Regions from separate parts of the Actinotalea sp. JY-7885 genome, predicted to be linked through region 2. Evidence: riboswitches for the same ligand, from Rfam matches in the RefSeq annotation. Region 2 holds a riboswitch; each other region holds the start of a gene.
What was found. Region 2 has a riboswitch for cyclic di-GMP ahead of IDM29_RS03165 (BldC family transcriptional regulator). Riboswitches for the same ligand answer to the same signal wherever they lie in the genome.
Positions count from the first base shown of each region.

Region 1: another riboswitch for cyclic di-GMP. It lies ahead of IDM29_RS10745 (hypothetical protein); the one in region 2 lies ahead of IDM29_RS03165 (BldC family transcriptional regulator).
Region 3: another riboswitch for cyclic di-GMP. It lies ahead of IDM29_RS01300 (EAL domain-containing protein); the one in region 2 lies ahead of IDM29_RS03165 (BldC family transcriptional regulator).
Region 4: another riboswitch for cyclic di-GMP. It lies ahead of IDM29_RS02095 (BldC family transcriptional regulator); the one in region 2 lies ahead of IDM29_RS03165 (BldC family transcriptional regulator).

Region 1 is NZ_JACEXH010000106.1:14-5,715, reverse strand. It holds gene IDM29_RS10760 (polyprenol monophosphomannose synthase) at 1-181, opposite strand, end outside; gene IDM29_RS10755 (polysaccharide biosynthesis tyrosine autokinase) at 408-1,964, shown strand; gene IDM29_RS10750 (hypothetical protein) at 1,966-3,276, shown strand; gene IDM29_RS10745 (hypothetical protein) at 3,213-4,388, opposite strand; cyclic di-GMP riboswitch class I at 4,472-4,546, opposite strand; partial or broken gene IDM29_RS10740 (hypothetical protein) at 4,774-5,702, opposite strand, start outside.
Region 2 is NZ_JACEXH010000017.1:10,770-16,471, forward strand. It holds gene IDM29_RS03150 (hypothetical protein) at 1-750, opposite strand, end outside; gene IDM29_RS03155 (hypothetical protein) at 759-1,757, opposite strand; gene IDM29_RS03160 (SDR family NAD(P)-dependent oxidoreductase) at 2,883-3,656, shown strand; gene IDM29_RS03165 (BldC family transcriptional regulator) at 3,745-3,975, opposite strand; cyclic di-GMP riboswitch class I at 3,994-4,069, opposite strand; gene IDM29_RS03170 (Hsp20/alpha crystallin family protein) at 4,161-4,637, opposite strand; gene adhE (bifunctional acetaldehyde-CoA/alcohol dehydrogenase) at 4,927-5,702, shown strand, end outside.
Region 3 is NZ_JACEXH010000005.1:32,177-37,878, forward strand. It holds gene IDM29_RS17565 (DUF4012 domain-containing protein) at 29-1,885, opposite strand; gene IDM29_RS01295 (low molecular weight phosphatase family protein) at 2,004-2,594, shown strand; cyclic di-GMP riboswitch class I at 2,700-2,776, shown strand; gene IDM29_RS01300 (EAL domain-containing protein) at 2,786-3,646, shown strand; gene IDM29_RS01305 (hypothetical protein) at 3,692-4,060, opposite strand; gene IDM29_RS01310 (FAD-dependent oxidoreductase) at 4,311-5,702, shown strand, end outside.
Region 4 is NZ_JACEXH010000009.1:28,130-33,831, forward strand. It holds gene rpsA (30S ribosomal protein S1) at 20-1,504, shown strand; gene coaE (dephospho-CoA kinase) at 1,593-2,240, shown strand; gene IDM29_RS02090 (pyroglutamyl-peptidase I) at 2,237-2,884, shown strand; gene IDM29_RS02095 (BldC family transcriptional regulator) at 2,964-3,170, opposite strand; cyclic di-GMP riboswitch class I at 3,186-3,260, opposite strand; gene uvrB (excinuclease ABC subunit UvrB) at 3,439-5,541, shown strand; gene IDM29_RS02105 (YciI family protein) at 5,579-5,702, opposite strand, start outside.

The sequences.
Region 1 (5,702 bases), on a different contig from region 2:
CCCGCTCGGCCAGCGCGTCGGCGACGGCACCGGTGCCGTCGGGCGAGCCGTCGTCCACGACGAGCACGTGGGCAGCGGGCTCCTCGCGCCGGACCCGGCCGACGACGTCCTCGAGCGACCGCACCTCGTTGTAGGTCGGCACGACGACGAGCGGCCGCGCAGACCGCCCCGAGCTCACCATGCCAGGCGCCTCCTCCCGGGCGGTGCCCGACGCGAGCATCCTAGGAGGTCACGGTGCGACGCGGCCGCGGCCCGCACGGCCGCCGCCGATCGGGGGTGAAGTCTGGGCCGAACGGCTGACAGCACCCCCGCGGAGAAGTCCGTTATGTGAGGATGACGCCTGGGCGGGAGGCGGACGACCGGTGTGCCCAGCGGCGACCGCCGTCGGTCCGAGCGAGGAGCAGAGCGTGGAGCTGACCGATCACCTCAGCGCGATCCGCAAGCACTGGTGGATCACGGTGCTCACGCTGCTCGCGACCGTCGGCATCGCCGCCTACGTCAGCAGCCGCATGACGCCCGTCTACGAGAGCACGGTGACGTTCTTCGTCGCGGCCTCCACGGACACCGGGACGGCCCTGCAGGCGGACGAGTTCGCGCAGCGCCGCATCAACTCCTACGTCGGCGTGCTCAGCAGCGAGCTCCTCGCCCAGGAGGTCGCCGCGCAGCCGGACATCGACCTCACGCCCGCCGAGGTGACGTCGCGCGTGTCGGCGCTGGTGGACCCGGAGACGATCCTGCTCACCGCGACCGTGACGGACACCGAGACCGACCGCGCGCTGCGGATCGCCGAGGCGATCGCCACCGAGTTCGGCCCGCTGATCTCCCGCCTCGACAGCACGGATGCGGCGAGCGGGGCCAGCGTGTCGCTCACCGTGATCTCGGGGCCGACGCTGAACCCCGAGCCCATCTCGCCGCGGACGACGCTCAACATCGGCGTCGCGGCGCTCGCCGGGATCGCCCTCGGGCTGGCGCTGTCGATCGCCCGCCAGATGCTGGACCGCACCGTCCGCAGCCTCGACGACCTCAAGCGGGCGACCGGGCTGCCCACGCTCGCCACGATCGGCGCCGAAGGGCGCCGGCGCCGCGGTGGGGCCGGCGAGCTGCTCATCGTGGACGCGGAGCCGGGCTCGCCCCGGGCGGAGGCGTACCGCCAGCTGCGGACGAACCTGACGTTCAGCGCCGTGACGAAGCGGATGCAGGTCGTGGTGGTCACGTCCGCGGTCCCGGGCGACGGCAAGACGACGACCGCCTGCAACCTCGCGATCACGCTCGCCGAGGCCGGCAGGTCCGTCCTGCTGGTGGAGGCGGACATGCGCCGGCCCATGGTCGCGCAGCGGCTCGGGATCGAGGGCTCCGCCGGGCTGACCAACGTCCTGGCCGGTGCCGTGAAGGTCGACGACGTGCTGCAGCCCTGGGGCCAGCACGGCCTCCAGGTGCTCGCCGCCGGCACGCTGCCACCGAACCCGTCCGAGCTGCTCGGCAGCGACGCGATGCGGGAGCTGGTGACCGAGCTCCGCGGACGCTTCGAGACGATCGTCGTGGACACCCCTCCCGTGCTGCCGGTCACCGACGCGTCGGTCGTCGCGACCCACGCGGACATCGTCGTCCTCGTCGTCCGGTACGGCGGGACGACGCGCGAGCAGGCACGCGCCGCCGTGGAAGGGCTCGCCGCGGTCGGTGCACCGCTGGCGGGCACGATCCTCAACGGCGCGCCGAGCGCGGTGACCGCGGGAGGATACGGCGCCTCGGCGTACGCGACGACGGGGCGCGCGCCGCGCGCCCCGGGCGACGCGCAGGACCAGGAGGCTTCGCCGACGACCCGCGAGCAGACACCCGCGGACGGCCTGCCCTTGGCTCCGGGCACGCCAGTCTGGCGCCCAGCCCCGGCCGACGAGGACCCGGGGGCCGAACGCCGCACGGCCGGTGAGGCGGCCCCGGAACGGTCCGTCCGCGCCGACCGCTGAGATGCTGCTCGCACTCTGGGCGGGTGGGTGCGCGGCGCTCGCCTGGGCGACGCGCCGCCGACCGGTCGTGACCCTCGTCGCGATCCTCGGCCTGTGGGTGGGCATCCCCGCCGCAGCCGGCCACCTCGTCACCGGGCACGAGACGGGCCCGCTCGGCATGCACCCGGCCGCCTGGCTGGTCGTCGCCATGCTCGTCGCGCAGGCCATGCACGCGCCCCGGCGCCTCTCCCAGGTGGCCGGCGAGCACGTCCTGCTCGTGCTTACCCTCGGCCTCGTGACGGCGGTCGCGGCCTTCACCACCGTGCAGGCCGGCTCGGGTGGCCTCGCCCTCCTGCTCGACGTCGTCGTGGCCCCGCTCGCGCTCTTCCTCCTCGTGCTGGCGGTCGTCGACGGGGACGCGGGGCGCCTGACCCAGGTGCGGACGGCGCTGCTCGCGCTGGGCGGCGCGGCCGCCGCGCTCGCCGTCGTGCAGTGGTTCGCGGGGAGCATCCTGCTGTACCAGAGCTCGCACGAGACCCGGTGGTGGTTCCGGCGCGAGGGCTTCGACCGCTGGATGGCCACGTTCGACCACCCGCTGACGCTCTCCATGTTCCTGTGCGTGACCGCGCCGCTCATCGTGGGACTGCGGCGCACGTCGCTCCAGCTGGCCCTCGTCACGCTCTTCGCCGCCGGCGTCGCGATCACCCAGTCACGCTCGGGCGTCGTCGTCATCGCGGTCGTGGCCGTGTGGGTGGTGCTGCGTTCCCCGGCGCCGGCGCACGCCCGGCTGCTCGGGCTGTGCGCCCTCGCCGGGGGCGCCGCGGCGCTGCTGTCCACGAGCCTCGTCGAGGGCGTCGGGGAACGCTTCGCGGACGACACGGGATCCACCGGCGCCCGCACCGACGCCCTGAGCTTCTTCGGCCGGACGTGGCGGGAGTACGCGGTCGTCGGCCACGGCCTGACGTCGAGCTACCGGATCGCGTCGCAGGGTGGCCTCGCCACGAGCCTCGAGAACTCGTTCCTCATGTACGCGGTCGACATCGGGACCGTCTTCGCCGTCCTGTACTTCGGTGCCCAGGCCGTGCTCGTGGTCCGGGCCTGGACGCGTGGGGACCGCCTCCCGGGGGCGCGCCAGGGAGCGCTGATCGCGTTCCTCCTGCCGCTCACCTACAGCGCCCTCGCGTCGCGGTCCGCGGTCGGCATGATCCTGTGGGTGGCGCTGGCGCTCGGGGTGGCCAGCACCCGGCCCGGCACCGGGCCGGCGGCCGGTCAGGGAGCGGTGCCCGTGCCGCTGTCGCGGCGGACCTCGATGGCTGTGCCGTCGTCCGCGTAGACGTTCCCGCTGGTGATGACCGTCAGGTCGGGCGTGGTGAGCACCGTGAACCAGTTGTTCTTCCCCGCCATGGGCGTGTTGCGCATGTCCCGGGCGAACGTGTTGTTGGTGACCTCACCGAAGTTCATCGGACCGGTCTTCTGGGACGTCACCAGCTTGATCGGGATGTGCGCCCCGTCCACCCAGTTCCCGTCGATCCGAGAATTCGTCACCGCATTGACGTTCGGCGTCAGGATCACACCGAATCCACCCTGCGGGTATGCGTAGTTCTGCGTCCCGGCCGTCGTGGACCGCCACACCGACAGCGTGTTCCCGAGGATCTGGATGTTGGAGCCACCCTGGATCTGGATCGCGTCGTTGTGCGTCTGGTTGTCCGAGTGGTTCGGGTCCGGCGAGAAGTAGGCCAGGTCGTGGACGTAGCTCGACTCGACCCGCACGTTCGCCGCCGTGCCGTGGATGTTGTAGATGCCGAACCCGTCGACCACGTTCCAGGTGTTCACGCGCCGCGCGGTGTAGTCGTGACCGAGCATCCCGTTGATCCAGTACGACGGGAAGTCGGGGACCAGCGTGACGTCCTCGACCACCAGGTTCTTGACGCGCGCGTCGTTGGCGTTGATCAGACCGGTGTCGAAGGACCCCGGACCGCTGCCACGCACGCGCGTGTTGCGGATGGTCACGTCGGCGGCCTTCACGGTCACGAAGCCGTACACGTCCAGGTTCTCCAGCACCGTGCCGGGCTGCGTCACCACGATGTCCCCACGATGGGTCTGGAGCCGCGAGCCCGCCCTCACGCCCGTGCTCGACGCGTCCGGCTTCACCACGTCCGGGGCCGGCGCCGTCACGAGGGGGGCCGGCGCGAGCGCGTACGCCGACGGGACCTGGCTGCTCGACGCCGCGGCGGCGGGCATGTCGAGCGCGCCCGGAACCGGCGCCCCCGTCAGGGTGACGGCCGCGAAGGGCGCCGCGTCCGCGGGCGCGAGGACATCGCCGGCCGAGGGCGTGGCCGCCGGGACGGCCACGGTGGCGCGAGCCGCGACGGTGGGCGTCGGGGCGACCTCCGCGGCGGCCGTCGGTGTGGCGACCAGCACGCCGGCCAGGGCGAGCGCCACCATCGCGCGACGGCCGGAGGGCGCGCGTGCGCCGCGCCGGGCCGAGCGGGACGGTCGAGGCTCAAGCACAGGAGGTGCTCCGTCGATTCGGTAGCCTGGCGGACCGCGGGGGTTCCATGGCTTTGCGCCCCTGCCTCGCGACAGGTTTGCCATTCTCGTGGACCACCGGATCGTACGTGGGCCATTTCCGCCGGTCCAGCACGTCGAGGTGGCGTCACCCGCACGGATCAGCCCGGTCCGGGTTATTCGGACATTACGACGGAATATCTCGGGACCGTCCGCGAATGGCTCGCCCGCGCAGTTTCCGGGTCATGCACCGGGCACCGGGCGCCACCGCCACGTGCAGGACCGCCGCCCCGCCGCGCCGCGCGGTCGCACGGCGGAGCCGTCACGGGTCGTACCGGATGCCGAGGTCGCGCCCGAGCGCGAGCGGTCCGGCCCCGTCCGCCCAGACGTTCCCCGTGAGCGACGAGTCGAACGTGACGCCCTCGCGCACCCGGATGACGTACCGGGAGCCACGTCCGTGGTCGAACTGGTTCCGCCCGAAACGGTTCCCGGTGAGCGTGCCGAAGTGCATGCGCTCGTAGCCACCGCGCGAGACCGAGACCGAGGCGTAGCCCCCGTCGAACCAGTTCTTCGTCACCGTGGCACCGGTCACCGGCGCGACCGTCGGCGTCACCATGAGGCCGGCGCCCCGGTTGCGGGCGTCGTAGCTCTGGTCGCCCACGGCGGTCGACATGAACGACTCGAGGCTGTTGCCCGTGATGCGGATCGCCGAACCGCCCTGGATCTGGATGCAGTCGTTGTGGCTCGGCCCGCCGTCCTGCTGCGGGTCGCGGGCGAAGTAGCTGAGGTCGTGGCACCAGCTGCTCTCGATCACCACGTCGACGGGTCCCCCGCCGTTGCCGGTGTCGAAGATGCCGAAGCCGTCCACGACGTGGTGCACGTCCACGCGCCGGGCGGTGTAGTCGTGCCCGAGGATGCCCGTGATCCACGGCGACGGCTGCTTGGGCACGAGGGTGGTGTCCTCGATGACGGCGCCGCGGCAGGCCGCGTCGAGGCAGCTCACCAGACCGGTGCTGTAGGAGCCGGTCCCGCTCCCCCGGACCACGGAGTTGCGGATCGTGACGTCGGCCGCGCGGATCGAGACGAAGCCGTGGATGTCCTTGCCGTCGATGACGGTCCCGGGCTCGGTGATCACCAGGTCCCCGTCGTGCCGCGTGAGCGGCGTGCCGTCGGGCACACCGGTGGTGGCCGCCGTCGGCTCCACGGCGCCCACGGCGGGCGGGGGCGCCGGGCTCGGCGCCGGCGTCGGCG
Region 2 (5,702 bases):
CGTGTACATGGCCGTGTAGAGCAGACTGTCGCGCTGGTGAGATGCGAAGGTCTGTCCGCCTGCGTCCGCAACCGTAGCCGGGACGAGCTGTAGGCCCGAGCTCCACGACTCATCGACAAGGCGGTCCACCACGGTGGTGGTCGGCGCCAGCAGCACGGTGCGGGCGACGGCCTCCTCCTGAGCGGGCCACCCGAGGGCCATCAGGTCGTCCAGACCCACCTTCACGACGACGGTCCGTGCCAAGGTCTCCCTGGACTGCCAGGGGTCGAGGAACACCGCCCCAGGGGCAAGCCGGCCGCTCACCTCGACGGTGGTCACACCGAGGTCGACGGTGTCGCCCACGCCGTACAGGGCCACGTCCTCACCGACTACCGCCGAGCCGTCCGGGATCTCAGGCAGACCGAAGGCGTCCTCAAAGTCCCCGAGGACCAGCAGCACCGGGTACGGGAACGTCTCGCGCACGCCATGGTTGAAGCGAACGGTCGTGAACGCGGCGCCACCGTGGCGCAGCTCCTGGTCGAGCAGCTCGGCCAGCTCAGTTGTCGGTTCGAACGGCTCGTCGGTGAGGTAGTGCACCCGGAAGAACGTCGCGCCGCGGCGACCGAGGTCCTCCGCGACGCGTACGTCAGCCACGCTTGAGCCCAGCTCGCTCAGGCCGGTGGCCGTGAGGACGGTGCCAATCGTGACCATCGCAGCGAACAGTGCCGTCCTGCCCCGCACCCGCCACGCATCACGGAGCCCTGCGCTCATCTGAACCCTCACCTGGCAGCCTCCCGCGTGCGGCGGGACCCGATCGCCACGCCGAGCGCGGCAGCGGCCAGTGTCAGGCAGGTGGCGCCGAACCAACCCATCCCGGCCGAGACCACATCGAGGTGACGCCGGCCCAGCAGCAGGGTCAGGGCACTACCCACCAAGGTCCCGGTCGACGTCGTCGCGATGCCGACGGGAGCAAGCAGGCGAAGCAGGGCACCCGTGTGCGCTCCGTGCAGGCGGTGCACGTCCACGCGCGACCGGTGAAAGGTGAACTGGTTGACGACCAGCAGCGCGACGCAAACGAAGGCGCCGGCAAGGAGTATGGCGAAGACTGTCGTGAACGGGTCCGATGCCACCACCTGCGCCAGCGGCGGTCGCTCAATCGGCTCGACCTGGAACCCCGCGTCGGTCAGCGCCGTCACGATCGCCGTCTCCACTCCCTTCGACGCGTCGATGAAATAATCCCCGCTGGGCAAGGGCGCTCCACCGAGGGCGTACAAGTACTGGGTGTCCCTCGGCAGCATCGGGTACCCGGTTGTGCCGATGACCGTCGATCCCGGCGGCAGGAATGTCGCCGTGCCGGAGCGCACGACCTGGCCAGCGGTGTAGGAGCCCTCGACAAGGACTACCCACGGCTTGGTGCTCGCACCGGGCGCCTCGGGCGCCCTGGCCGGCTGAGCGCCCGCCGAGCCCACATCGCGCAGCAGCGGTACCGCACCGGTCGTGTCCATGACGCCCACAGCTGCAGCGCCCATACCCGCAGCAGGTGTCACCACAAGTGTCGCGGACGCATCGCCGATGGCGACCAGCACCTGCCCCGCGGCGTCCGCCTGAACCTCGCGTCCAGCGGACGTGACGCTGTAGCCGACGAAGCTCGCTGGCAGGCCCAGGTGCCCGCGCGCCCACCCGTCGGCGAGCGTCAGTCCGTAAGCCACCGACACCGTCATCAGGACTCCGAGCAGCGCACTGACGCCGGCCAGCAACCCGGTCCACCGTGAACGCACACCGCCTCCTTCGTCGGACGGCGTCCGGCCGGCGGGCGTCACCCCGCCGGGCGGACGCCGGTGCTCAACCCCGCCCGCAAGTGGGGAAGGTCACCAGGCGCCCACGGGACGTAGGTGTGACCGTAGTAGAAGCGGGTCGCGTTTCCCGGCAGCAGGCGAAGGCGACAACCGCGGCGGCGGCGTGCAGCTGTTTGCGCATACGGGTTTCCCTTCCTTCTCTATCCGTCACGGGCGCGCGGATTCGCGCCCCGGCTCCCTCGCCTTGGACGCGGGAATTTCGCTTCGAGCTCCGCGGACTTAGTCGTCGGCCGCCTCGACCAGTGCGGTTCGGATCGCTTCGAGCTCGGTGACGTGCGCAGTGAAGAACGCGTCCTCCAGCTCCGTGCGCACCTCCGCGACTGTCGACGGAAGGTTGGACGCCTCGCGGCATCCGAAGTCCGTCGCGGCGAGCGACCGCTCACGGCTCGCGAACTGCTCCAAGACGCCGGTCGGCGGGGGGCGCCCTGGGCCCATAGCGCGTCGTACTCGGCAGTCAGATCCGCCAAGAGCTGGTCCGGACCGCCGAGTGACTCGAGTCCGGGTTGCCGCCGGCCGGGACCCCTGAACCGCGACGGAGCCGGCCAGCCTGCGGCGGAGTGGGTCGATGCGAAAGGACCCGTAGTCCTCGACCGCCTCAGCACCGACTCCTGGTGGCACAACCGCAGGACCAGCGCCCGCCGCCAGGAGTTCTCCTACGGCTTGCAATCCGTCGACCGCCTCGGGCGCCGAGCCGACCGCGGGGAGCCGTCAGCAGGCGACCCAGGTCGCGCCCCGGTAAGCCCCAAGACCGCGCGGACGTCGACGACGTCGGACGCTTTGACGGCACCCCAGGAGCACGCCAGCGTGCAGTGGCGACGTTCGAGGACCTCGCACTGAACGGGCCGTTCGACGTCGGGGGTGACGCAGGGGTCAGCAGCCCGGCGCAGGAGTGGGTGGAGACCCTGACCCCGAGGAGCGGGCCGGTCCTGCTCGAGGCCGCATGGACGATCGTCGGGCGCCTACCGCCGCACCGGCACGGACCGGTTCGACCGGTGCGTGCGGTCCGCGCGAGGATGTGGGGCCCCGTCCCGGCCGAAGGAGTCCCCCGTGTCCCGCATCCTCGTCACCGGCTCGAGCGACGGCATCGGCCTGGAGACCGTCCGTCAGCTGCTCGCCGCCGGGCACGACGTCGTCGGCCACGCGCGCGACGCCGCGCGTGCGCGTGACCTGCGCGCCGCCCAGCCCGGGGTGAGCGACGTCGTCGTCGGGGACCTGGCCTCGCTCGCCGAGACGCGCGCCCTGGCCGGGGCGGCGACCGCCGCGGGCCCGTTCGACGTGGTGATCCACAACGCGGGCATCGGCGGCGGGGTCAGCGAGCGCACGGTGACCGAGGACGGCCTGGAGCGCATCCTCCAGGTCAACGTGGTCGCCCCGTACCTGCTCACCGCGCTGATGCCCCGTCCCCGCCGGCTCGTCTACCTGACCTCCGGCCTGGAGTCCCAGGGCCGCACGCACCTCGACGACCTGCAGTTCGAGGCGCGCGCGTGGGACGGGATGCAGGCGTACTCGGACTCCAAGCTGCTCGACGTCACGCTCGCGTTCGCCGTCGCGCGCCTGTGGCCCGAGGTGGTCGTCACCGCGGTCGACCCCGGCTGGATCAAGACGAAGCTGGGCGGCCCGGGCGCGTGGGACGAGGTGGACGAGGGCGCCGCGACGCAGGTCTGGCTCGCCACGTCGGACGACGACGCCGCGCGGGTGACCGGCGCGTACCTCAAGCGCCACGAGGTCCAGGTCGCGAACCCCGAGGCCCGCGACACCGCCCTCCAGGATGGCCTGCTCGCCCGGCTCGCCGCGCTCACCGGGGTCGAGCTCCCCCGCTGAGCCGCCTGCGGCACGGACGAGGACGGCACGGACGACGACGGCCCCACCGGTCGTCACCGGTGGGGCCGTCGTGGGAGCGCTGGGGTCCTCAGTCCTCGCTGGTGCGCGGCTGCGGCACGCCGTTGAGCAGCCCGCGGACCTCGGCCTCGCTGTAGCGGCGGTGGCCGCCCAGCGTGCGGATGGCGGAGAGCTTGCCCGCCTTCGCCCAGCGCGTGACCGTCTTGGGGTCGACGCGGAACATGCTCGCGACCTCGGAGGGGGTCAGGAGCGAGTCCGGGGCGTCATTGCGGGTGCCGGAGGGGGATCCCTGAGGGGACATGGTGCAACTCCTTCGTCGTTCGGTGCGTCCGGCCGACCTCGAGGGTCCCGTGACTTTGCGTCCCCACCTCGCGGTGGGTTTGCCCTTGTCGCTGACGGGGACAGGTTCCCACATTCCGGACATCGACGCAAAGCGCGTGTCGGCCGCACCCCATCTTTCACCCGCGTCCAGCCCTCCGGGCCGGCTCAGCTCCCCGCCGAGCCCCCCGACGCCTCGGCGCCCCGCCCCCCGCCGATCGTGGTCGCGGGCGAGCCGTGCTGGACCTCGATCCGGCGCGAGCGCGACTCCTCCGCCACCGGGATGGTCAGGGTCAGGACGCCGTCGGCGTAGGCGGCCTGCACCCGGTCGAGGGCGAGGCCGCGACCCACCGTGAGCTGGCGGACGTACGTGCCCGAGGCCCGCTCCCGCGCGAGCCACTGCACGTCCGCGTCGGTGGGTGCCGTGCGCTCGGCCCGGATGGTGAGCGTGCGGTCCTCGACGTTGACGTCCACCGAGCCCGGGTCGACGCCCGGCAGGTCCACCTGCAGCACGTAGTGGTCGCCCGCGCGGTAGAGGTCGAGCGGCATCGCGGCGGTCTGCGGCGCCTGCGCCGCCTCGCGCACGGAGCCCAGCAGCTGGTCCATCCAGCGCGTCGGGTCGATCGGTTCCAGTCGAGCAGCCATGTGAGTCCTCCCCTCGGACACACCCCGGACCATCCGGGGTCCGACCCGCCCGGGGCGTTCGCTCGCACCGGGCGGCTACCTCCGGTTCTAGCACTCGCCCCCGGGGAGTGCCAGGGGACAGGGACCACTGTCCCGGGGACCTTTGGCACAGCCCGGAGCCGCGACGGGCTCGTACCGTGGGACGTGGATCAAGGGCGATCCGCCCCATCCGCACCAATACCGGGAGAGTCCCGTGGCCGCTCGCTCCGCACCCCGTCCCGCCCCTGAGCCTGACGCTGCGCCCCGCGCCGTGGCGTCCCCGATCGACGCCCTCGTCGCCGGCGCCACCAAGGCGCTCGCGCAGTACGCGTCGTTCACCCAGGCCGACGTCGACCACATCGTGAAGAAGGCGTCGGTCGCCGCGCTGAACCAGCACGGCGAGCTCGCGCGCCACGCGGTCGCCGAGACCCGCCGCGGCGTGTTCGAGGACAAGGCCGTGAAGAACATCTTCGCGTGCGAGCACGTCACCAACTCGATGGCCGAGCTCAAGACGGTCGGCATCGTCTCGCGCGACGACCTCCACGGCATCGTGGAGATCGCCGAGCCCGTGGGCGTCGTCGCCGGCATCACGCCGGTGACCAACCCGACGTCGACGGCGATCTTCAAGGCGCTCGTGGCGCTGAAGACGCGCAACCCGATCATCTTCGCGTTCCACCCCTCCGCGCAGGAGTCCTCCGTCGCGGCGGCCCGCGTGGTGCGCGACGCCGCCGTCGCGGCCGGCGCCCCGGAGCACTGCATCCAGTGGGTCTCCGAGCCGTCGATCGCCGCGACCCACGAGCTCATGAACCACCCCGGCGTGGCGCTGATCCTCGCCACGGGCGGCAACGCGATGGTCAAGGCCGCGTACTCGTGCGGCAAGCCCGCGCTCGGCGTCGGCGCCGGCAACGTGCCCGCCTACATCGAGGCGACGGCCAAGCTCAAGCGCGCCGTCAACGACGTCGTGCTGTCCAAGGCGTTCGACAACGGCATGGTGTGCGCCTCGGAGCAGGCCGTCATCCTCGACGCGGAGATCTACGACGCCGCCAT
Region 3 (5,702 bases), on a different contig from region 2:
TCGGTGGCTGCCGGAACTCTAGCGGGCCTCACGTGCACATGGGAAGGGCGGGCGCAGAAGTCACCCGGCGCGGAACCGGGGTTGTCCGCATTTCAGGATGATTCCCGGGCTCAGGTCCCGACAGGACCGAATAGGTGATGGTCTCGGTGGCGCCGGGCGCGAGGGTGACCGTGCGCCCGACGACCGCCAGCCCGTCGTGCCGCTGTGACGTGATTCCCGGCTCGCCCGCCGTGGACTCGACCTCGTCGATCAGGCCGCCGTGCGGGGCGTAGACCAGCACGTTCATCTGGATATGCCCCTTGGGGAAGTCTGGATCGGTCCCCGTGACGTACGTCGGCAGCTGCGCCGGATCGCCCGGGACCTCGTTCCGCAGGGTCACCGTGACGACCAGTTCCCGCGTTCCGTCGGCGAAGCACGTGCCGCCGCCCAGGGTCGTCTCGAAGCCGAGGTAGTACCCCATCTTGTCGGCGTTGCCATCGTTGAGAAACACCCCGATAACAGGATTTTTACCTGCGGATCCGCGCAGCTCACCGCTCAGAACCGTTCCCGAAAGTGCATTCTGCTCCTCCTCGCGAGCCGACCACACCATGAGCCGGCCCTGTCGTGCGGCCTCCGCCAAGGCGTCGACCGCGGCGGCCGGAGACCCCTGGCCGCCGACGACTGCCGAGAACACGCCCTGCGACGTCTCGGCGAAGAACGCGTCCTGCTCCGCCGGCGGGAGCAGCAGGTAGACCGTGTTGAGCAGCACCTCGACCGCGTTCTCGCTCGTGAGCGAGCCGCCGACCGCGTCGGACACCGCGCCGGGCGGAAGCGGCACCGGGCCGGTGGCGCCGAGCACGAGCGCCAGCGTCCCCGGGTCCACCGACAGCACGCCGTCGACTGTCCCTCCGAGCTCCTGCTCCCAGATCGCCTTCGTCAGCTCCCCGGTGCGCGGGAAGTCGGGCGTGAACGTGACGTCGCGGATGTCCGAGGCCAGGTCCTCGCCGAAGAGCGCCTGCTCGGCGGCGGTCAGCGGAAGCACGGGCTCCGGTAGCTCGACCAACGGACCGCCGGACCGCTGCTCCACCACCCGCACGGCCCCACCCTCGGCCTCCAGCAGGATCACGGCGCCCGGGATGCCGCCGGTGGCCCGCGGCTCGGCGGTGTTCTGCACCAGCAGGACGTACGACCGCGGGCCGTCCGCGCCGAGCATCGGGGGCAAGAGCTGGACGGCCTTGGCGGCGGTCGCCGTGGTCATCGCCACCGCGTTCACCTGGCCGGTGAGGTCGGCGACTGGGCCGGCCAGCGGCGCCCAGAGCGCCGCGGGGTCCAGGGACGCCACACGCTCCGCCGCGCTCTGGACCTCGGCGTCGGCGGCCACGACCGCCGGCGCGGCCTCCTGGAGCGGCGCCAGGGGGACGCGCCCGTCCACCGGGGCCAGGGCCGACGGGTCCACGATGGCGGTGGCGTCCATGAGCCCGGGGAGCGCACGGTCCGCGAGCCCGTCGACCACCTCGCTGACCACCTGGACCGCGCGCACGTTCGGCCCCACCCACGGGAGCACGCTCGCGGCCGACCAGTGCGGGCCGTGCGCTGCCGCCATGGCGCGGTCCGAGTGGTCCTGGAGGTCGGCGAGGGTCGTCTCGGCGGCAGCACGGTCACCGGCGAGCACCTGGTCCTGGAGCTGCGTCACCAGGCCCGCCGCGGTGAGCAGCTCCTCCCGGGCGCGCAGCGCGTCGAGGGCGAGCCACCCGGCCCACGCGACGAGCAGCACCAGCAGGCACTGCACGGCGGTCAGGACGGGGCGGCGTCGGCGACGTCGGGCGGCGGACGCGTGCCGCGGCGCCTCCGCGGCCCGGCGCGAACGGCGGGTGGGCGCGGCCTCCACGCCCCCGGCGTTCGTCACCACTGGCTCCTCTGGTTGACCCCGTGCAGCGGCCGAGCCTACTCATCGCGGCGGCGCGCGTGACCACGGCCACGACGCCGACTGACGCGCGGCGCCCCGACCCGCCACACTGGTGCGCGTGACGACCGACTCCTCCGCACCGACGTCTCGCGCCACGTTCTCGATCCTCACCGTGTGCACGGGCAACATCTGCCGCTCCCCCGCGGTCGAGCGCCTCCTCGCGGCCGGGCTCGGCCCCGACTCCGGCGTGAGCGTGACCAGCGCCGGGACCCACGCGATGGTCGGCTACCCCGTCTCCGAGCCGATGGTCCCGCTGCTGACCACCGCGGGCGGCACCGCGGACGGCTTCGCCGCGCGCCAGCTCACCGAGCGCCTCGCGCGCGACGCCGACCTGGTGCTCGCCCTGACGCGCGCCCACCGCAGCGCCGTCGTCGAGGCCGCACCGGCGACCGTGCGGCGCGCCTTCACGCTGCTCGAGTTCGCCCGGCTCGCGGCGGCCGTCGACCCGGCCCAGCTGCCGGCCGGGACCCCGGCCGAGCGCCTCGCCGCCCTGGTGCCGCTCGCGACGGCGCAGCGCGGGCGCTCCCCCGTCGCGCCCGACGCCGACGACGTCATCGACCCGTACCGGCGCGGGGACGCGGTCTACGCGCAGGTCTTCGACGTCATGGCACCCGCCGTCGGGACGATCGTGGCGATCGCCCGCGGCTGACCCGCCCCGGTGGGCCGAGCGGGTGAACCCGCGGCGGCAACCGCAACTCTCGCGTCATCGCGCGCCCGCGCCGCGCTCACACTCAGTGACAGTCCCTCACCGGGACGACGACAAGGGCACACCCGTCGCGAGGCGGGGCCGCAACGCCACGGGACCGCACGCCGGTCGGCCGGGCTACCGAAGGGACACGCATGGCCACGCTCGACCGCGCCGCCAACACCGACACCGCGCTGGACGCAGACCAGGGCGCCGCGCAGCTCGCGCTCGGCCTGTTCAACCGTCGTCCCGACGCCCTCGAGGTCGAGCTGCAGCGCGAGCTCGGCGGCGGCCAGCTGCGCATGCACTACCAGCCGCAGCTGGACCTGGGCGACGGCCGCGTGGTCGCCATGGAGGCGCTGATCCGCTGGGCCCACCCCGACCACGGCCTCATGACGCCGGGGCAGTTCCTGCCCCTGGCGGAGAGCAACGGTCTCATGGGCATGATCGACACGTGGGCCCTGCGCACCGCGTGCCGCGACGGCGCCTGGCTGGCCTCGCGCGGCCGCACCATCGAGGTCGCCGTCAACGTCACGGCCTCCCAGCTCACCGACCCCACCTTCCTCACCGAGGTCGAGCAGGCCACGCGGGCGGCCGGCCTGCCCATCGAGCTGCTCACGGTCGAGATGGGCCTGCGCGACGTGCTCGCCCAGATCTACGCGGCGCGCGACGTCGCGCTCGGGCTCCACCGTCGCGGCGTGCGCGTCTCGGTGAGCGACGTCGGCACCGGCGCCTCCTCCCCGGGCCGCCTCGCGCAGCTGCGGGTCGGGGAGGTCAAGGTCGACCGCGCGCTGACCGCCGCGATGGACGACGCGAGCATCGGCACGGTCGACGTCGTCCGCGAGATCGTCGCCGCCGCGAAGGCCGACGGTGCCCGGGTGGTCGCCGAGGGCATCGAGACGCCCGCGCAGTACGAGGCCGCACGCCTGGCGGGCTGCGACCGGGCGCAGGGCTACCTGCTCGGCCGGCCGGCCCCGCTCGAGGACCTCGCCGGGCTGCTCGCTCGCTCGCGCTGAGCCCTCGCCCGGCGGGGCCGGTCGACGCACCCCGGCCCCGCGGCCTCACAGGGACCGGACGAGCTCGACGGCCTGCAGGAGCGTGAGGTCCGGCTGCTGCCTGCGCACAGCGACGACGGCGCTCACCTCGCCCTGCTGGTCGCGGCACCGCCGCACCGCGTCGACGTCGAGCCCGGCGGCGACGGCGGCGACGGACCCGTGCCGGGCGGCGAACCACGCGGCGCGCCGGCGCTCGTCCGCACGCTCGGCGACGAACCCGACGGCCGCCACCACGACGACGCCCGTGAAGAGCGCCGTGCCCGCGCCCGGCAGGTCGAGCAGGAGGAAGCAGACGGCGGACGAGAAGGACAGCACGACGCCCAGGACCAGCAGCGTCGTCGACAGGCGGCGGGACGGCCTCGTGCTCGTGGGCATGGAATCTCCTCGGGTCCGTGGTGCGGCGGGTGTGCCGCGCCGGCGCTCCGGACGCTAGGCGGGGAGCCCCGGCGGGCACGTCGCCCGAGCGACCGACGCCACGCGCGCGACGTCCGACCCACGGCCCACCTCCGCACGGCCCGCATCGCCCGGGGTGACGACGCGTGACCCGTCCCTGCCGCAGGTGATCGTGAGGGAGGACACGCCCCGCGACCCACCTCCACGATACCCCCGGGGGTATCGTGGAGGCATGTCCACGACCCCTCCAACCGCCCCGGCGCGGATCGTCGTCGTCGGAGGTGTCGCGGGCGGCATGAGCGCCGCCGCGCGCGCCCGGCGGCTGGACGAGCACGCCGAGATCGTCGTCCTCGAGCAGTCCGACTACGTCTCGTTCGCCAACTGCGGCCTGCCCTACCACCTGTCCGGCGAGATCGCGGAGCGCGAGGCCCTCCTCCTGCACACGCCCGCATCCCTGGCCGCTGCCCTCGCGCTGGACGTGCGCACCGGGACACGCGTCACCGCCGTCGACCCGGCCGCTCGCACCGTCACGGTGCTCACCGCGGACGGGCCGGACACCCTCTCCTACGACGCGCTCCTGCTGGCGCCGGGCGCCGTCGCCGTCCGGCCGCCGATCGACGGGCTCGACCACCCGTCCGTGCACGCCCTGCGCACCGTCCCCGACCTCGACGCGCTCGACGCCCGGGTGGCAGCCCTGACCCGCGACGCGGGCTCGACGCCGTCCACGGCGGTCGTCGTCGGCGCCGGGTTCATCGGGCTGGAGGCCGTCGAGGCGCTGGTCGCACGCGGCCTGCAGGTCCACCTCGTCGAGCTCGCGGACCACGTGCTGCCCCCGCTGGACGCCGAGCTCGCGCCGCTCGTCGCCGACGAGCTCGCGGCCCACGGCGCCCACCTGCACGTGGGCACCTCCGCGCGGAGCATCACCGCGCGGGACGACGACGGCGGGGTCACCGTGACGCTCTCCGACGGCAGCGACGTCCCGGCCGACGTCGTCGTCGTCAACGTCGGCGTGCGACCGGCGAGCGACCTCGCCCGCGACGCGGGCCTGGACCTCGGCCCCACGGGCGCGATCCGGGTCGACGCCGACCAGCGCACCTCCGACCCCCACATCTGGGCCGTCGGCGACGCCGTCGAGGTGACCCGCGCCGTGACCGGTGCGCTCGGTCCGGTGCCGCTCGCCGGACCGGCCAACCGGCAGGGCCGACGCGCCGCGGACTCCATGCTGGGACGCCGCACCACCCCGCAGGCCGCGGTGCTCGGGACCGCGATCGTGCGCGTCTTCGGGCTCACGGCCGCCATGACCGGCCCCGGCCAGGCGGACCTGCGGCGCGCCGGGATGGCGCACGAGGTCGTCCGGATCCACCCCGGTCACCACGCGGGCTACTTCCCCGGCGCCGAGCAGGTCCACCTCGTGGCGACGTTCGCCCCCGACGGGCGCCTCCTCGGTGCGCAGGGGGTCGGGCGCGACGGCGTCGACAAGCGCATCGACGTCCTCGCGACCGCGCTGCGTGCCGGCATGACCGCCGACGACCTCGCCGAGCTCGAGCTCGCGTACGCGCCGCCGTACGGGTCCGCCAAGGACCCGGTCAACATGCTCGGCTTCGTCGCGCAGAACGTCCTGGAC
Region 4 (5,702 bases), on a different contig from region 2:
CATCGGAGCTCGAAACTCAATGACCATCTCCACCCCGACGAAGTCGGCCCCTCAGGTCGCGATCAACGACATCGGCTCGAGTGAGGACTTCCTCGCCGCGATCGACGCGACCATCAAGTACTTCAACGACGGCGACATCGTCGAAGGCACCATCGTCAAGGTCGACCGGGACGAGGTGCTCCTGGACATCGGCTACAAGACCGAGGGTGTCATCCCGTCCCGCGAGCTCTCGATCAAGCACGACGTCGACCCGGACGAGGTCGTCAAGGTCGGGGACGCCGTCGAGGCGCTCGTCCTCCAGAAGGAGGACAAGGAGGGTCGCCTGATCCTGTCCAAGAAGCGTGCGCAGTACGAGCGCGCCTGGGGCACGATCGAGAAGATCAAGGAGGAGGACGGCGTCGTCACCGGCACCGTCATCGAGGTCGTCAAGGGCGGCCTCATCCTCGACATCGGCCTGCGCGGCTTCCTGCCCGCGTCGCTCGTCGAGATGCGTCGCGTCCGCGACCTCCAGCCGTACGTCGGCAAGGAGATCGAGGCGAAGATCATCGAGCTCGACAAGAACCGCAACAACGTCGTCCTCTCGCGCCGTGCCTGGCTCGAGCAGACGCAGTCCGAGGTGCGCTCGACCTTCCTGCAGACCCTGCAGAAGGGCCAGGTCCGCCCGGGCGTCGTCTCCTCGATCGTCAACTTCGGTGCGTTCGTGGACCTCGGCGGGGTCGACGGCCTCGTCCACGTCTCCGAGCTGTCCTGGAAGCACATCGACCACCCGTCCGAGGTCGTCGAGGTCGGCCAGGAGGTCACGGTCGAGGTGCTCGACGTCGACTTCGACCGCGAGCGCGTCTCGCTGTCGCTCAAGGCGACGCAGGAGGACCCGTGGCAGGCGTTCGCCCGGACGCACGCCATCGGTCAGGTCGTGCCCGGCAAGGTCACCAAGCTCGTCCCGTTCGGTGCGTTCGTGCGCGTCGAGGACGGCATCGAGGGTCTGGTCCACATCTCGGAGCTGGCCGTGCGCCACGTCGAGCTGCCGGAGCAGGTCGTCAACGTCGGTGACGACACGTTCGTCAAGGTCATCGACATCGACCTCGAGCGTCGCCGCATCTCGCTGTCGCTCAAGCAGGCCAACGAGGGTCTCGACCCCACCAGCGAGGACTTCGACCCCGCGCTGTACGGCATGGCCGCCGAGTACGACGAGAAGGGGAACTACAAGTACCCCGAGGGCTTCGACCCGGAGACCAACGAGTGGCTCGAGGGCTTCGAGGCGCAGCGCGAGACGTGGGAGGCGCAGTACGCCGCCGCGCACGCCCGCTGGGAGGCGCACAAGAAGCAGGTCCTCGAGGCCGTGCAGGCCGACGCGGACGCGTCGAGCAGCACCTCGGAGTCGAGCTCCAGCTCCAGCAGCAGCAGCGCGTCGACGTACTCGTCGGCTCCCGTCGAGGAGGCCGCGGGCACGCTCGCGTCCGACGAGGCGCTCGCCGCTCTGCGCGAGAAGCTCACCGGCAACTGACGCCCGCGCCTCGGCGCGACGTCGGCACGGCCGCACGACGGGCCGGTCACCTTCGGGTGGCCGGCCCGTCGGCGTCTAGGCTGGATCCGTGACCGTCGACGAGGAGCTCACGGGCGATCGCGCCAGGACGGTTCGGCGGATCGGCCTCACGGGCGGGATCGCCGCCGGCAAGTCCGTCGTGGCCGCGCGTCTGGCGTGGCTCGGTGCGGCCGTGGTGGACCACGACGTGCTCGCGCGGCAGGTCGTCGCCCCGGGGAGCCCCGGCCTGGCCGCCGTCGTGGCCGCCTTCGGCGGGGGTGTCCTGACCGCGGCCGGCGAGCTCGACCGGCCTGCCCTCGGCCGGGTGGTGTTCGCGGACCCGACGGCGCGCGAGCGGCTGAACGGCCTGGTGCACCCGCTCATCCGGGCGGCGGCCCACGCCGCGGAGGCCGCCGCGGTGGCGGCCGGGTACGACGTCGTGGTCCACGACATCCCGCTGCTGGTGGAGACCGGCCAGGCCGGCCGGTTCGACGAGGTCGTCGTGGTGGACGCCCCGGCCCAGCTGCGCCTGCGGCGTCTCGTCGAGGGGCGTGGGCTGGACGCGGAGGAGGCCTGGGCGCGCCTCGCCGCGCAGGCGGACGACGAGGCCCGGATCGAGGCGGCGGACGTCGTGCTCGACGGCGCTGGCTCCGTCATGGACCTGCAGGCCCAGGTGGACCGGCTCTGGGAGCGCTGGCGCACGGCGGCACCCGCGTGAGCCGGACGGTGCTGCTCACGGGCTTCGAGCCGTTCGACGGGCAGGTGGCGAACGCGTCCTGGGACGCCGTGCGTGCGGTGGCTCAGGGCTGGGACCGCGACGAGCAGGTCGTGGTCGCGCTGCTGCCGGTCTCGTTCCGCGGTGCACGCCAGCGGCTGCGGGACGCGGTCCGGGAGCACGCGCCCGACGTCGTCGTGCTCGTCGGGGAGGCGGGCGGCCGGTCCGCCGTCGGCGTGGAGCGCGTGGCGCTCAACGTCATCGACGCGCGGATCCCGGACAACGACGGCTCCGCGCCGGTGGACGTGCCCGTCGTGGCCGGCGGTCCGACGGCGCTCCTGAGCGGTCTGCCCGTCAAGGCGTGCCTCGCGGCGGTGCGCGCGGCGGGCGTCCCGGCGGAGGTCTCGAACACCGCCGGCACCTACGTGTGCAACGCGACGTTCTACGCGCTCATGCACCTGCTGGCGTGCTCACCCGGCCTCCCGGGCGTGCGCGGCGGCCTCGTGCACGTCCCGCGCGACGTCGCGCAGGTGCGTCCCGGTGAGGCGTCGCTGCCGGTGGGGCAGTCGGCGGTGGCGCTGCGGGCCGTCCTCGGGGCGTGTCTCGACGGCAGCGAGATCACGATGGCCGCCGGGTCCGAGGCGTGAGTCGGCAGGCGGGGTGACGCGGGTCGGCCCGGCCCGGCCCGGCGCTCGCGCGTCGGGCCGACCGGGCCGGTCGCCGGTGTCAGTTCTGCTGCGTCGGCACCATCGAGAGCAGGCCCTCGATCTCGGCAGCGACGAAGCGGCGGTGACCGCCGAGGGTGCGCACGGCGCTGATCTTGCCGGCGTTGGCCCAGCGCGTGACGGTCTTGGGGTCGACCCGGAACATCGTCGCGACCTCGCCGGGCGTGAGCAGGGCGTTGGTCGTCGTGGTGGTGGGGGCTGTCTGCATGTCGTGTCCTTGTCATCTGGTGGCTGGGCTGCCCTGGTCGGGCCCCTGGCTTTGCGTCCCCGCCTTGCGGCGGGTTTGCCCTTGTCTGTGACGAGGCGGTGGTCCGGATGATCCGGACTCCGTGCCTCACAACACGGTATCGGGGACGAACCGGACAGGCTTGAGGACGCGCCGATGTGATCTACGTCACACACGATCGTCGCGCGGGTGTGCCGGCCGGACCGACCCCGGGACGGGCCGTGTCGGACCCGCGACGTACCGTGGAGCCATGCGCCCCGTGACCGACCTCCAGCGCCGTGCCGCCACCCTCGAGGTGGTCTCCGAGTACACCCCGTCGGGCGACCAGCCCACGGCGATCGCCGAGCTCACCGAGCGGATCCAGGCGGGCGAGAAGGACGTCGTGCTCCTGGGCGCCACGGGTACCGGCAAGTCGGCGACGACGGCGTGGCTCATCGAGAAGCTGCAGCGTCCGACCCTGGTGATGGCGCCGAACAAGACGCTGGCGGCGCAGCTGGCGACGGAGTTCCGCGAGCTGCTGCCGAACAACGCGGTCGAGTACTTCGTCTCGTACTACGACTACTACCAGCCCGAGGCGTACATCGCGCAGACGGACACCTACATCGAGAAGGACTCGTCGATCAACGACGAGGTGGAGCGGCTGCGCCACTCCGCGACGAACTCGCTCCTGACGCGGCGCGACGTCATCGTGGTGGCGTCCGTGTCGTGCATCTACGGCCTCGGCACGCCCCAGGAGTACGTCGACCGCATGGTGCACCTGGCCGTGGGGGACCAGATCGAGCGCGACCAGCTGCTGCGCCGGTTCGTGACCATGCAGTACACCCGCAACGACATGGCGTTCACGCGCGGCACGTTCCGGGTCCGCGGGGACACCGTGGAGATCATCCCGGTGTACGAGGAGCTGGCGATCCGGATCGAGTTCTTCGGCGACGAGATCGAGGCCATCCACCTGCTGCACCCCCTGACGGGCGACGTCCTGCGCTCGGAGGCCGACGTCCACCTGTTCCCGGCGACGCACTACGTCGCGGGGCCCGAGCGCATGGAGCGGGCGATCTCCTCGATCGAGGCCGAGCTCGAGGAGCGGCTGGCCGAGCTCGAGCGGCAGAACAAGCTGCTCGAGGCGCAGCGGCTGCGCATGCGCACCACGTACGACATCGAGATGATGCGCCAGGTCGGCAGCTGCTCGGGCATCGAGAACTACTCGCGGCACATCGACGGGCGCGGTCCGGGCACGCCTCCCCACACGCTGCTGGACTACTTCCCCGAGGACTTCCTGCTGGTCATCGACGAGTCGCACGTGACCGTGCCGCAGATCGGCGCCATGTTCGAGGGCGACATGTCGCGCAAGCGGGCCCTCGTCGAGCACGGCTTCCGCCTGCCGAGCGCCATGGACAACCGGCCGCTGCGCTGGGAGGAGTTCGTCGAGCGCATCGGCCAGACCGTGTACCTGTCCGCGACGCCGGGGCCGTACGAGCTCGCGCAGTCCGACGGCGTGGTCGAGCAGATCATCCGCCCCACCGGCCTCGTGGACCCGGAGATCGTCGTCAAGCCGACCACGGGTCAGATCGATGACCTGCTGCACGAGATCCGGGTCCGCGCCGAGCGCGACGAGCGGGTCCTCGTCACGACGCTGACCAAGAAGATGTCGGAGGACCTCACCGACTACCTGCTCGAGCGGGGGGTGCGGGTGCAGTACCTGCACTCCGAGGTCGACACGCTGCGTCGCGTCGAGCTGCTGCGGGAGCTGCGGATGGGCCAGTTCGACGTGCTGGTCGGCATCAACCTCCTGCGCGAGGGCCTGGACCTGCCGGAGGTGTCGCTGGTGAGCATCCTCGACGCCGACAAGGAGGGGTTCCTGCGGTCCGGGACGTCCCTCATCCAGACGATCGGCCGCGCGGCCCGCAACGTCTCGGGCCAGGTCCACATGTACGCGGACAAGGTGACGCCGGCGATGGCGATGGCGATCGAGGAGACGACGCGACGCCGCGAGAAGCAGGTGGCCTACAACCTCGAGCACGGGATCGACCCGACCCCGTTGCGCAAGCGCATCAGCGACGTCACCGACATGCTCGCGCGCGAGGACCTGGACACCGCCGCGCTCCTCGAGGGGGGCTACCGCAACAGCGGCAAGGGGAAGGCGCCGGTGCCGGGGCGCAAGGGCGGCGCCGCCCCGTCGGAGCGTGCGAAGCTCGCGGCCGTGCCCGCGGCAGACCTCGCGGACCTCATCGGCGAGCTCAGCGAGCAGATGCACGCCGCGGCGGCCGAGCTGCAGTTCGAGCTCGCCGGCCGCCTGCGCGACGAGATCGCCGGGCTGAAGAAGGAGCTCCGCGCCATGACGGCCGCGACCGCGTGAGCGTCCCCGCGCCGCGCGGCGGCGCAGGGAGGCCCCGTCAGTCCCAGGGGCCGAAGACCGGCTGCCACGGGCGCACGTCGCGTGCCGCGACCAGGCCCGCGACGGCGAACGGGTCCGGGTCGAGCAGCGCGCGGACGGCCGACGCGTCGTCCGCGCGGACG